Regions from separate parts of the Geodermatophilus sp. SYSU D00696 genome, predicted to be linked through region 1. Evidence: predicted binding sites of a transcription regulator. Region 1 holds the regulator's gene; the other holds the start of a gene.
The links. Region 1 encodes LexA, which represses DNA repair genes until DNA is damaged. Its sites were predicted from a motif close to TCGAACANNTGTTCGA; they were not measured.
Positions count from the first base shown of each region.

Region 2: a site for LexA is predicted at 1,819-1,834, ahead of dinB (DNA polymerase IV). Genes of this name have one in related genera too.

Region 1 covers NZ_JBJGYY010000019.1:58,704-64,818, forward strand. Annotated here, with positions in the region: gene ACI79O_RS13765 (vitamin B12-dependent ribonucleotide reductase) at 1-143, opposite strand, end outside; gene nrdR (transcriptional regulator NrdR) at 264-812, opposite strand; gene ACI79O_RS13775 (hypothetical protein) at 1,293-1,907, opposite strand; gene ACI79O_RS13780 (LysM peptidoglycan-binding domain-containing protein) at 2,020-2,682, opposite strand; gene lexA (transcriptional repressor LexA) at 2,956-3,744, shown strand; gene ACI79O_RS13790 (hypothetical protein) at 3,818-4,891, opposite strand; gene ACI79O_RS13795 (phosphatase PAP2 family protein) at 4,863-5,606, opposite strand; gene hflX (GTPase HflX) at 5,719-6,115, opposite strand, start outside.
Region 2 covers NZ_JBJGYY010000013.1:34,914-41,028, forward strand. Annotated here, with positions in the region: gene ACI79O_RS10320 (cupin domain-containing protein) at 1-1,032, opposite strand, end outside; gene ACI79O_RS10325 (BatC protein) at 1,320-1,631, opposite strand; gene dinB (DNA polymerase IV) at 1,849-3,060, shown strand; gene ACI79O_RS10335 (DUF3040 domain-containing protein) at 3,190-3,591, shown strand; gene ACI79O_RS10340 (transglutaminase TgpA family protein) at 3,738-6,115, opposite strand, start outside.

The DNA of each region.
Region 1 (6,115 bases):
TCGCGGCGCTCCCAGGCCACCTCGTCGTAGGGGTGGACGCCGGCGGTCGTGTAGACGCGCTTGACCTTCAGGCCCTTCCCCCGGGTCGGCGCCTTAGGGGCACGACGCGTGCGGCCTGCCGGACGGTCCTCGATCTCGGTCACGAGCTCTCCCTCGGTGAGTGGTCCAGGCGGCTGGGGAAGAGAGCCACCCTGTTCCTAGCGGTTGGTGCTGACGGTTTCTGAGGTGGTGCTGGACGGTCCGGCGACGCTGCCGGCCGGTGGTCAGGGGGTGGCAGCGCCGCTGGTGCCGGCCTGGCCGCGCCCGCCACGACGGCGCGGCGGCGGGTCGAGCTGCATGCCGGGCAGCGGTGGCGTGCCCCCGGTGTGGTGCCGCGCGCGCAGCTCGGTGATCTCCTTCTCGAAGTCCTCGACCGAGCTGAAGGCGCGGTAGACGCTGGCGAAGCGCAGGTACGCGACCTCGTCGAGCTCCCGCAGCGGCCGCAGGATCGCCAGGCCCACCTCGTGGCTGGGCACCTCGGCCACCCCGCTGGCGCGGATGGCGTCCTCCACCTGCTGGGCGAGCTGCTGGAGCTGGTCCTCGTCGACCGGCCGGCCCTGGCAGGCCCGGCGCACGCCCGCGACGACCTTCGAGCGGTTGAACGGCTCGCTGACCCCGCTGCGCTTGACGACGGCGAGGACGGCCTCCTCCACCGTGGTGAACCGGCGGCCGCAGGCGGGACAGGAACGACGGCGACGGGTGGTGGCACCCTCGTCGGCCTCGCGCGAGTCGATCACCCGGCTGTCGGGGTTGTGGCAGAAGGGGCAGCGCACTGCGGTTCACCTCCCTCTGCGGACGAGCTCGGTACCGGTCTCCCCGGCGCCGGGTGGGACGTGCCGGCGGACGGCCGGATGCCACCGGCCACCACGCCTCGCCGCCCTCTGCTGTGGACCCCTCTGGGGACATCCGGTGGACACCCCGGGGATGACCTGAGGACGGCCCTGTGGAGGACTCCCTCCGTCGTGACCACTAGATGTAGGGGGACAGTAGGCCTGGCTCCACAACATCTGCAAGCCGACGCCGGGCGTGTCTCTTCCCCCGAGATGCGGTCGTGACCTCGCGGTGACCAGGCGCGACCACCTCTCCCACCCGTCACACGACACGCCGCGGCGCCCGCGCGTCCGCGCGCGGGACACGGCTGCCGGGTGTACACGCCGGCCACGACCAGGACCGCCGCCACCGCGCGGTGCCCGGCACGGCCGGGGACGCCGCCGGCGGGTCCGGGAGGGCGCGGGACGCCCGAGAGGGGTCGCTCAGACCGACGGGCGCACCGCGGGACGCCTGCCGCGCGGGTTCGGCACCAGGTCGCCCAGACGGATCGGCCGGGTGAGCAGGTCGGGCTCCGCGTCGGGAACGAGGGTGGCGCCAGAGGTGCCCACGGACACCGCGACGGGTGCCCCGGCGGACCCGGCGACGGCCGGCATCTCGGCGGTGACCGCGCGGTGCCGGCCGGCGCCGGCCGCGGAGGGAGCCCGGTGCCGGCCGGGCCCGGCCACGCCGACGGCGGGCTGCTCGGCGGTCACGTCGGCACAGTGCCGGCGGGAACGGCGCGGGCGGTCAGCAGCCGGCACGCCGACCGGGCGGACGACGGACATCGCGGCCGTGGCAGCGACCGCCGTGGCGACCGCCGGCGCCAGCGTGAGCCGGCGCTCCGGCAGCCGGACGGCGGCCAGATCGACCCAGGTCCCGGCGCCCTCGACGACGCCCGGGACCTCGGTGCGCAGTCGCACCCAGACCTCGCACGCGCCGGTCTCGTCGTGCCGCCAGCCGAGCATCGCGCCCGCGACCCAGGCGCCGTCCACGAGCACCTCGACGTCCTGCGGCGACCCGAATGACACCGCTGCCCTGCTGTTCACGGCTGCTGACACGTCCTCACCGTATGTGTTCGTTCAAGCCGAATGCGTGAGCGACCGGACACCGATGGTTGACGAACCGGGCGGGGCGGTCTCGTCACTTGTCCGAGGAGTGCCCCCGTCCCGGTCACGGCAGGCGCAGCACCTGACCGGCGACCACCGCCGAGTCGTCGAGGTCGTTGAGCTCCTCGATCGCGTCGACGACGACCCGCACGTCCTGCTCCGGGCCGGCGACCTCGCCGGCGATCGACCACACGGTGTCACCCGGCTGCACGACGACACTGCTCTCCCCGGCGAGCCGCAGGCCCTGCTCGGGAGCGAGCACCTCCCGCCCCAGGACCGCGCCGCCGACGCCCGCGGCGAGGACCAGCACGGCCACCAGGCGGCGCCCGCGGCGGGTCAGCCGCACGGGCCCGGGGGCCGGCGCCGCCGGACCGCGGCCGGCCCGGGCCGGCTCGCAGCGCACCGGCCGGCCCCCCGGCCGCGCCGGTGCCCGGCGGGTGCGGGGCGCCTCGGCGGCCGGCCCCGCGGCGGGACCGGTGGCGCGGACGGGCGCCGCGGCCGGGCGGTCGGGCACCGGCCGCAGGTGCCCGGTGATCCGCGGACCCGAGCCCGGCAGGGCCGCCCGCGGCGACGCCGGAGTGCCCTGGGCCGGGCGACGCGGAGCCGGGGGAGGTGCCTGCCGGCGCGGGGCCGCGGTCCCGCGCGCGGCCCCCTCCGCCAGCAGCGGCCGCCAGGGGACCCGGACCGCCGCGTCGAACTCCAGAACCGCCTGGTGCACGCTGCCCATGACCACTCCTCCTCGTCATCCCACCGCCGTCGAACACGCGTTCGATCGAACGTCTGTGCGATGTCTACCGCATGGGACCGACGGGGTCGACCCGACACCTCCGACGGGTTTCGAACACACGTTTGAAGTACCGGGCCCGAGGCGCTACGGTCCGATCAGCAGCCGTCCGCCCGTTCCCCCGGACGCCGGCACCTCCCGGCGTCCGGGGGCCGGGTCCTCCGGGTGGCGGGCGGGACACGAGGGCCGTGGCGACACGGCCGGCGAGGAGGAGACGTGGCGGGCACGAGCGGCACCGGCCAGGGCACGCGCGGGGGCACGGCCACCCGGCGAGGAGGCCGGCGGGGGACGGACACCGCTGCCGACGGCGCCGGGGGGCAGACCGCCGCGGTGCGGTCGTTCCCCGATCGGGGCGACGCCGGCGACGGGCTGAGCCAGCGGCAGCGCCGGGTCCTCGAGGTCATCCGCGACTCGATCGACCGCCGCGGTTACCCGCCCTCGGTCCGGGAGATCGGCGAGGCGGTGGGCCTGTCCTCGGCGTCGTCGGTCGCCCACCAGCTCTCGGTGCTGCAGAAGAAGGGATGGCTGCGGCGCGACCCCAACCGCCCGCGCGCACTCGACGTGCGGCTGCCCGGGGACACGGCCGCCGAGGGCGCACCGGCCGCGCCGGCCGCCGCCGACGGCAGCACCGCGCCCACCTACGTGCCGCTGGTCGGCAGGATCGCCGCCGGTGGCCCGGTGCTGGCCGAGCAGGCCGTCGAGGACGTCTTCCCGCTGCCGCGCGAGCTGGTCGGCGAGGGCACCCTCTTCATGCTCCGCGTCGCCGGCGACTCGATGGTCGACGCGGCGATCTGCGACGGCGACTGGGTGGTCGTGCGCCAGCAGCCCACCGCCGAGAACGGCGAGATCGTCGCCGCCATGCTCGATGGCGAGGCCACGGTCAAGACCTACAAGCGGCGCGACGGGCACGTGTGGCTGCTGCCGCACAACCCGGCCTACGAGCCCATCCCGGGTGACGAGGCCACCGTCCTCGGCCGCGTGGTGTCCGTCCTGCGCCGCGTCTGACCCACCGCCCGACCCACGCGGGCCCGGCTCCCGCCGACCGGCGCGGCAGGAGCCAGGCCCCGGGGTCGCGGGTTCAGCCGGTGGGTGGCGCGGCCGCCCGCCGGCGGCGCAGGCGGCCGCCGATCCACACCGCCACCGTGGCGACGGCGGCCGCCACCAGCCCGGCGGTGACCGGGGGGATGTCCGTGCCGCCGTCGGCGGGCGCGGTCGCCGTCGAGGTCCCCGCCGGTGACGACGACGCGGCGGCCCCGGCCGGGATCGGCACGACCGTGACGTCGCCGGGCGGTCCCTCCCCGGCGACGAGCAGCGCGGCGCCGTCGGCGGTGAACGACACCGCCTCGCCCTGCGGCGCCTCGAGCAGCGCGATGCGCACCGGCTCGCCCGCCAGCGCGGCCGGGACGTCGGACCCGGCGAGCGGCCAGACGTAGGCGTCGGTGTAGGTCCGCAGCGCGATCCGGCTGCCGTCGCGGGCGACCGCGCCCCCGGTCACCAGCAACTGGCCGGCACGCCCGACCGGGCCGCCCGGCGTCCCGGTGAGCGTGAAGGCCACGGTGCCCACGTCGGCCAGCTCGACCGTGCCGCCGTCGACCAGCGGTGCCGCCGGCCGGTAGACGTGACTGGCCCCGAGCACCTCCTTGGTGACCAGGTACGGCGTGCCGTCGGGCGCGACCAGCAGTGCCTCGGCGTCGTGCGGGCCGTCGGGATAGGTGAGCCGGTGCAGCGCCGTGGCGCCGTCGGGCCGCAGCGCGATGAGGGCGACGGTCTCCCGGGTGGCGTTGTTGTCCCCGGTGTCGGCCAGCCACACGGTGCCGTCGGGTCCGACGCCGAGGTCCTCGGGGTCGTAGGGGTCCAGCGGCGCGACGGTCTCGTCGACGACCCGGCAGGTCTGGTCGAGGACCGCGACGGTCACCCGCTCACCGCCGTCGGCGACGGCCAGCATCCGGTCGCCGACGTCGACGAGACCGGAGAGCTCCGCGAGCCGGGGGTCGGTCACCTGGCAGCGCCGTGCGGGCGTGGCCTCCTCGGCGGCCGCGGAGGCCGATGGCAGCAGGACCGGGGCGAGCCCCAGCGCGAGCCCGAGGACGGCGGCCGGTGCGCGCGGGGCGCACGCCCGCGCGCTACGCGGGAGGACGGCCGGCGCGGGCACCCGCCCAGCGTGACAGCACGACTGCGTCGAGTGCGTGCACCACGCCCAGCAGCAGGATCCCGACCGAGGCCCCGACGACCGCGTCGGTGACCCAGTGGAAGTCCAGCGAGACCATGGCGATCCCGGTGGCCACCGGCCCGACGACGCTGAGCCACCACAGCGTCCGCTGCACCGGCGGCGCGAGCCGGTACTCGACGGCCTGCCAGCGGGCCACGCCCCACATGAGCACGGCGTTGGCCACGTGCCCCGAGGGGTAGCTGGCGCCGTCGCGGTGGAAGAACGAGCCGGGATAGGCGGGCGCCGTGCGACCGGTGCCGAACTTGAACGCGTAGACCACGACGGTCAGCAGGGCGAGGGCGACGAGCACCCGCACCAGGGGCAGCAGCGTCCGCCGGCGGATGCACAGCCAGCCGACCAGGCCGGCCAGGACGACGAGGATCGTGCCCCGTCCGCCGATCTGGGTGACCGCCCAGACCGGCCAGTAGGCCGGGGAGTCGCGCAGCCCCCACTGGCTGACGATCTCGGAGACCTCGAGGTCGAGCCGCTCCAGGACACCCCGGCTGAGCAGGTCGACGGTGACGCCCACGGTCACCACGAGCGACAGGATCATCAGCCACCACGGCGGCCGTCCTGGGGTCACGACGGCGGGGACGGGGGCCGACGGGTCGCCGTCGGCCGGCGCTCCCCTCCCCCGACGCACCACGCCGCTGGTCACGCGGCCACGGTACCGGGCCGTGACCCGGCCGTGACCTCGCCGCGGGGGACGGCGAGCCGCCCGGGTGACCGGCGGGCAGCCGGTCACCCGGGCGGGCGAGCGCCGCGGCCGGTCAGCCGACCGGGACGGCGAACCGCTCCAGCGCCGCGGCCAGGCCGCCGTCGACCCGCGCACTCAGCCGGGTGCCGTCCGCCTCGTGCTGCTCGCTCAAGACCTCGCCGTCGCGGTGGACGCGGGCCACCAGGTCGCCGCGGTCGTAGGGCACGAGCACCTCGACCTCGACGTCCGGGTGCGGCAGCCGGGCGGCGACGACCTCGCGGAGCTGCTCGATGCCCTCGCCGGTCCGCGCCGAGACCCACACCGCGCCGGGGAGCGCCCGGCGCAGGGTCAGCACGTCGTCCTCGGTCATGGCGTCGACCTTGTTGACGACGATCAGCTCGGGCACCGCCGCGGCGTCGATCTCGCGCAGCACCACGTGCACCGCGTCGATCTGGCCGAGCGGGTCGGGG
Region 2 (6,115 bases), on a different contig from region 1:
CGGGCCGGGCTCGGGCGCGGTGGCCGGCACCCCATCGATCCCGCCGTCGACGTGTGCGTCGGCCACCACCGCGATCGACTCGGTCACCAGCCGCCGGGCCAGGGTCAGCCGGTCGGCGGGGTCCAGGCCGGCCAGGTCGGCGACCTTGAGCTCCCCGGCGGCGAGCAGCCCGGCCAGCGCCTCGCGGGTGGCGGCGGGGAACTCGTGGGACCGCCGGCCGCCGATCAGGGTGACGCGGTCGCCGTCGGCGGCCGGGCGCAGCGCGACCCGCAGCCGGCGGCGCACCCGCAGCACGGTGTCGGGCGTGAGGGCCGCGGCGGCGGTCGCCTGGGCCAGCGGCGCGACCGGCTCCGGCCGCACCTGGGCCCAGGCGCGGCTGCGCACCCGGTCGGCCACCCGGTCGGGGTCGACCCGGCCCAGCCAGTCCTGCAGCGCGCCGAGCACGGCGGCGACGTCGTCGCGCAGGGCCGCCGGGTCGGCGAGGTCCACGCCCAGGGGCAGCGCGCGGCGCAGCTCGCGGTCCTCGGCGGCCAGCACCCGCACCAGGTCCAGCGCCGACTCGACGGCCGACCAGCGGGTGACCGAGTGGACGCCGACGGTCAGGTGGGCGCTGGTCTGGCCGAGCGCCACCGCCGAGTGCAGGTAGCCGCGGGGCAGGTAGAGCGCGTCGCCGGGGCACAGCACCGCGTCGACGACCGGCTCGCGCTCCGCGGCCGCGGCCACGGCGGCCGCGCGGTCGGTCCAGGGCTGGCTGCGCAGCGGCTCGGGGAGCACCGGCTCGTGGATCGTCCAGTGCTTCTCGCCGGCCACCTGCAGCACGAAGACGTCGTGCACGTCGTAGTGCGGGGAGAAGCCGCGCGAGGACGGCGGCGTGACGTACGCGTTGACCTGCGTCGGGTGCCCCAGGTCGGCGGCCAGCTGGTCGGCGAACTCGATCAGCGGCGGCCAGAGCCGGTGCAGGCCCTGCAGGACCACCGTGCTGCCGTCGGCGAACAGCCGCAGGACGGCGTCGGAGGAGACCTGGTCGGCCACCTCGGCGCCGGCGCCGCCGGAGGTGGTGAAGCGCCCGGCGTCGACGACGGCGCCGTCCTTGGCGATGCGCAGGAACGGCGTGCGCAGCCCGCGGCGGGAGAGCAGCTCGTCGACGTCGGCCAGCGTCAGCAGGTCGGCGAAGGACTCCCCGGTGTCCTCGGCGCGGGCCAGCAGCGGGCGGCGCGACCAGTGCCGCTCGGCGAAGACCGCGGGGTCGAGGTGCGTGCACCGGCGCAGGGCCGGGCGGGGGTCAGCCCCGCCCGGCCCCGCGACGGCCGGGTCCTGGCTCAGGCCGAACCGTCCGCGCCGCCGTCGGCACCGCCGTCGGCGCCCCCGTCCGAGCCGCCGCCCACCGCGCCGCCGTCGGCCGGGCCGTGGCCGGCACCGCCGTCGGCACCGCCGTCCGCGCCCCCGTCGGCACCGCCATCGGCGCCCCCGTCCGAGCCGCCGCCCACCGCGCCGCCGTCGGCCGGGCCGTGGCCGGCGCCGCTGTCCGCGCCGCCGTCGGCACCACCGTCGTGCTGGCCGGGCGTGCCCTCGCCGGCTCCGCTGTCGGCCGGACCCTCCGTGCTGGTCATGTCGTCGTCGTCGAGCGCCATCGAGCTCCTCCGGGTGCGGATCGGCGCCGGCCGCCGGACGGCGGTCGGTCGTGTCCCACCTACCTCGCCGGGGTGCCGGTCACACATGCGGGCGACCAGCCACTTCGCGGTGGGACGGGACACGCCGGGACGCACCGCGGACCACGCGCCGCGGACCCGCGGAGGCCGTTAGTCTCCCCGGGTCGGTGCGAACACGTGTTCGATCCAGGGAGGCGGCATGGCGGGGGGACGGGCGGCGGGGTGCACCGTCCTGCACGTCGACATGGACGCCTTCTTCGCCAGCGTCGAGGTGCGCCGGCACCCCGAGCTGGCGGGCACCCCGGTGATCGTCGGCGGCTCCGGCAACCGCGGGGTGGTCACCTCGGCCACCTACGAGGCGCGCGCGTACGGCGTGCACGCCGCCATGCCCACGGCCCGCGCGCTGCGGCTGTGCCCGACGGCCACCGTGCTGCCGGGGGACGTGGCCCTCTACGCCGAGGTCTCCCGGTCGGTCATGGCGCTGTTCCGGTCGGTCACCCCGCTGGTCGAGCCGCTCAGCCTCGACGAGGCGTTCCTCGACGTCTCCGGCGCCGGCCGGCGGCTGGGCGACGCCGCGCAGATCGGCGAGTACCTGCGCGCCCGCGTCTACGACGAGCAGGGCATCACCTGCTCGGTGGGCGTGGCCGGCACCAAGTTCGTGGCCAAGCTCGCCTCCACCCGCGCCAAGCCCGACGGGATGCTCGTCGTCCGCCCGGCCGAGGTCATCGACTTCCTGCACCCGCTGCCGGTCGGTGCGCTGTGGGGCGTGGGCGCGAAGACCGAGGAGGTGCTGCTGCGGCTGGGGCTGCGCACCGTCGGCGACCTCGCGCACGTGCCGGTCCGCACGCTGCAGCGGGCGGTGGGCCCGGCGGCCGGCGCGCACCTGCACGAGCTGTCCTGGGGGCGCGACCCCCGCCGGGTGGTGCCCGACGAGCCGGAGCGGTCCACCGGGCACGAGGAGACCTTCCCCACCGACGTCGACGACCCCGCCGTCGTCCACCGGGAGCTGCTGCGGCTGGCCGAGCGGACGGCGGGCCGGCTGCGCGCGGGCGGCTGGCTGGCGCGCACGGTCACGATCAAGGTCCGCTTCGCCGACTTCACCACGATCACCCGCAGCCGCACCCTCGACGTCCCCACCGACGTCGGGCAGGACCTCTACGAGACCGCCCGCGCCCTCTTCGACGCCCTCGGCCTGGACCGGGCGCGGCTGCGGCTGGTCGGCGTGCGGGCCGAGCGGCTGGTGGCCGCGGGCTCGGCGCCCCGCCAGCTCGAGCTCGGCGAGCGCGAGCACGGCCGCCGGGACGCCGAACTGGCCGCCGACCGGGCCGCCCGCCGGTTCGGCGCCGGGGCGGTCCGGCCGGCCACCCTGCTGCACCGCGACCGCGACCGGCGGGTGCGCGATCGCCCGTGAGAGTGGTCGCCGGTGATCACCGGCGGGTCGCCGCCGACTCGCCTTTCGCACCCCGCGAACGACTCGTATCCTCGTGGGCACCGCCGGGTAGAGACCGGCGGTATTGGCTCCGCCCACCTGGAGGTCTCGGTGCCGCTCTCCGAGCACGAGCAGCGACTGCTGGAGCAGATCGAGCGCGCCCTCGTCGACGACGATCCCAAGTTCGCCTCCTCCGTCCGCACGGGTGACCGCAGGCTCAAGGCCCGGCGGAAGCTGCAACTCGGTGCGCTGCTGGTGGTCGTGGGCCTGGCCGTCCTCGTGGGTGGCGCGGTCGTCCCGTCCGTGCCCCTGGGCGTCCTCGGCTTCCTGGTGATGTTCGGCGGCGCCGCGCTCGGCGTGCTCAACTACCGCAGCGCCACCGGCGCGGTCGAGCCCGGCCCGGCCGGTGCCCGCGGCGGGAGCACCGCCGCCCGCGGCCGCGGTGGGCGGGCCCGCCGCCAGCCGCTGAAGAACCGCCTCGAGGAGCGCTTCCGCCGCCGCTACGACCAGTAGCCCCCGCCGCGTCCACCGACGGCCGCCGTCCCACCCGGGACGGCGGCCGTCGGCGTTCCCGGGCCCGTTCGACGGTGTGCGCCGGCGCTGCATCCCCGCCGCCGGCGTGCCGCGTCAGCGCACACGCTCGGTCGACGGGTCCTCCGTCAGGCGGCGCGGCGGGGGAGCCGGCCGAGCAGCGTCCGCGCGGTGCTCCCGAGGCTCTCGGCCAGCGAGGCCGGCCACAGCAGCGCCCGCAGCCGCGTGCGCGCCGGGACCGCCGCCAGCAGCCCGCGCCGCGCCACCCGCAGCGCCGCCACCGCGTCGGGGTCGCCGGCGGCGCTGCCGGGACGGCCGTAGCAGGCGGTCTCCTCCGCGCGGGCCAGCCGCTCCACCGCGTCCGCCGCCCCCGGCGTCCCCATCCGGTGGGCGCCGCTCCCGCCGGTCCCGAGGGTGCGGGCCAGGGTGGCGGCCTGCTGGCGCGGGGTCTGCGCCGGGTCCCACACCAGGCCGAGGTCGCGGGCGGTGGCGGCCAGCTCGTCCCACAGCGCAGCCGGCCCGCCGTCGGCCACCCGGCGGCGGCGCTGCAGCGCCCGCGCGGCGGCCGGTGCGGCCACCAGCGCGGCCACCCCGAGCAGCATCCCTGCGCCGACCAGCACCGGCCGCGACGACGACGCCTGCGTGGCGCCCCCGGTGCCCGGCTGCGGAGCGCCGTCGACCCGGTCCTCCCGCGGCACCGGGACACCCTGCGGGGCGGTCGGGACGGTCGGGACGTCGGTCGGCCGCTCCAGCGCCTCCTGGTCGGTCGGCCGCGGCGCCCACGGCAGGTCGACGGCGCGCTCGCGGTCGATCGGGGTCGGGTCGAACGGGATCCAGCCGAGGTCGTCGAAGTAGACCTCCACCCAGGCGTGCGCGTCGTCGCTGGTGACCAGCCGGCCACCGCCGGGCTGCAGCCGGCCGGGGGTGTACCCGAGCGCCACCCGGGCGGGGATGCCGGCGGCGCGGACCATCGCCGCCATCGCCCCGGCGTACTGCTCGCAGTACCCCTGCTTGAGCCGGAGGAAGTCGGTGAGGTCGTCCCCGCTGGTGCCCGGCGCGGTCGACAGGCTGTAGACGAAGCCGTTCTCCCGGGAGAAGTGCCCGTGGATGGCGCGCACCGCCTCGTACGGGGTCGCCGCGCCCGCGGTCAGCCCGGCCACCAGGTCGGTGACCTCCGGGGACAGCGGCGGCAGCGCGGTGCCGCGCTCCAGCACCGGGTTCCCGCCCCGCAGCGGGCCGGCGGCCAGCAGCTCCTCCTCGGTGGGCCGGGGCTCCACCGCGCCCACCCGGTAGCTCACCGTGGTGGTGCGGACGTCGCGGCCGAACACGGTGCCCGTGGCGGGGTCGAACCGCCAGGCGTCGGGATCGTCGATCTGCACCCGCAGGGGAGAGGTGAGCACCGGCAGGAACCGGTCGTCGTGCCCGACGGCGGTGACCGTCGCCTCGACCCGGCGCCCCTCGCGCCGGCCGGGCAGCGGCGCGAGGTCCTCCGACTGCGCCACTGACGCCTCGCCGTCGAGGTTGCCGATCGTCCAGCCCTCCTCGACGTCGTAGACGTCGAGGGTCACCACCCGCAGGTAGCCGGGGTCGGGGACCGAGGCGTCGACGCGCAGCAGGGCGATCGGCTCGGGCAGGGTGAGCTGGCCCTGCAGGGCCGCCGCGGCGTCGAGGGCGGTGCCGGTCGACCCGCCGCCGGTACCGCCGGGCCCGAACCCCGCCGCCAGCCGGCCCTCGGGGAGGGTCGGCACCAGGCTGCCGACGACGAGCGCCGCCACCAGGGCGGCCAGCCCGGTGCCGGCCGCCGCCGCCGCGCCGGGGCCGGAGCGGCTCCCGGCCCGGCGCGCGCGGGTGGTCAGCTGCCGCGACTGGTCGGACCACAGCAGCAGCGCCAGCCCGGCCGCCGGGGCGGCCAGCGCGACCAGCCCGACGTCCCCGGTGACGGTGCTGACCGGCACGCAGAAGAGGACCAGCAGGCCCAGCCCCGCCAGCGCCGGCTGCCGCCCGCCGACGGCGATGAGGTCGACGGTGACCGCGACCATCCCGACCAGCAGGACGGTCAGCGCGAGCAGCCCGGTCAGCGGCAGCGCCGGCGTCGACTGCTCCCGCAGCTCGGCCGACCCCACCGTGAGGACGTCGCCCAGCCCGCGGAGGCTGGCCGGCGTGGGGAACCACCCCCCGATGGCGTCGTCGGGAGCGAACAGCGCCGTCATCAGGCAGGTCAGCACCGCCAGCTGGGCCAGCGGGACCAGCGGCACGCCGGCGGCCGCGGTGCGGGCGGGCAGCGGCCGCCCGCCCGACGCCCACGCCCACAGCGCCGGCCCGGCCGCGCGCAGCGCCAGCCCGGTGAGCGCCACGACGGTGACGGCCGCCAGGGCCGGGGGCAGCCACGCCGGGCGGGTGAAGACCGGTGCCAGCGCGCAGGTGCCCAGGGCGGTCGCCACCGCGGCGGCCAGGGCGGTGCCGCCCTCGTGCCGGCCCGCCGGAGCCGGCTGCACGCGGGCCCGGC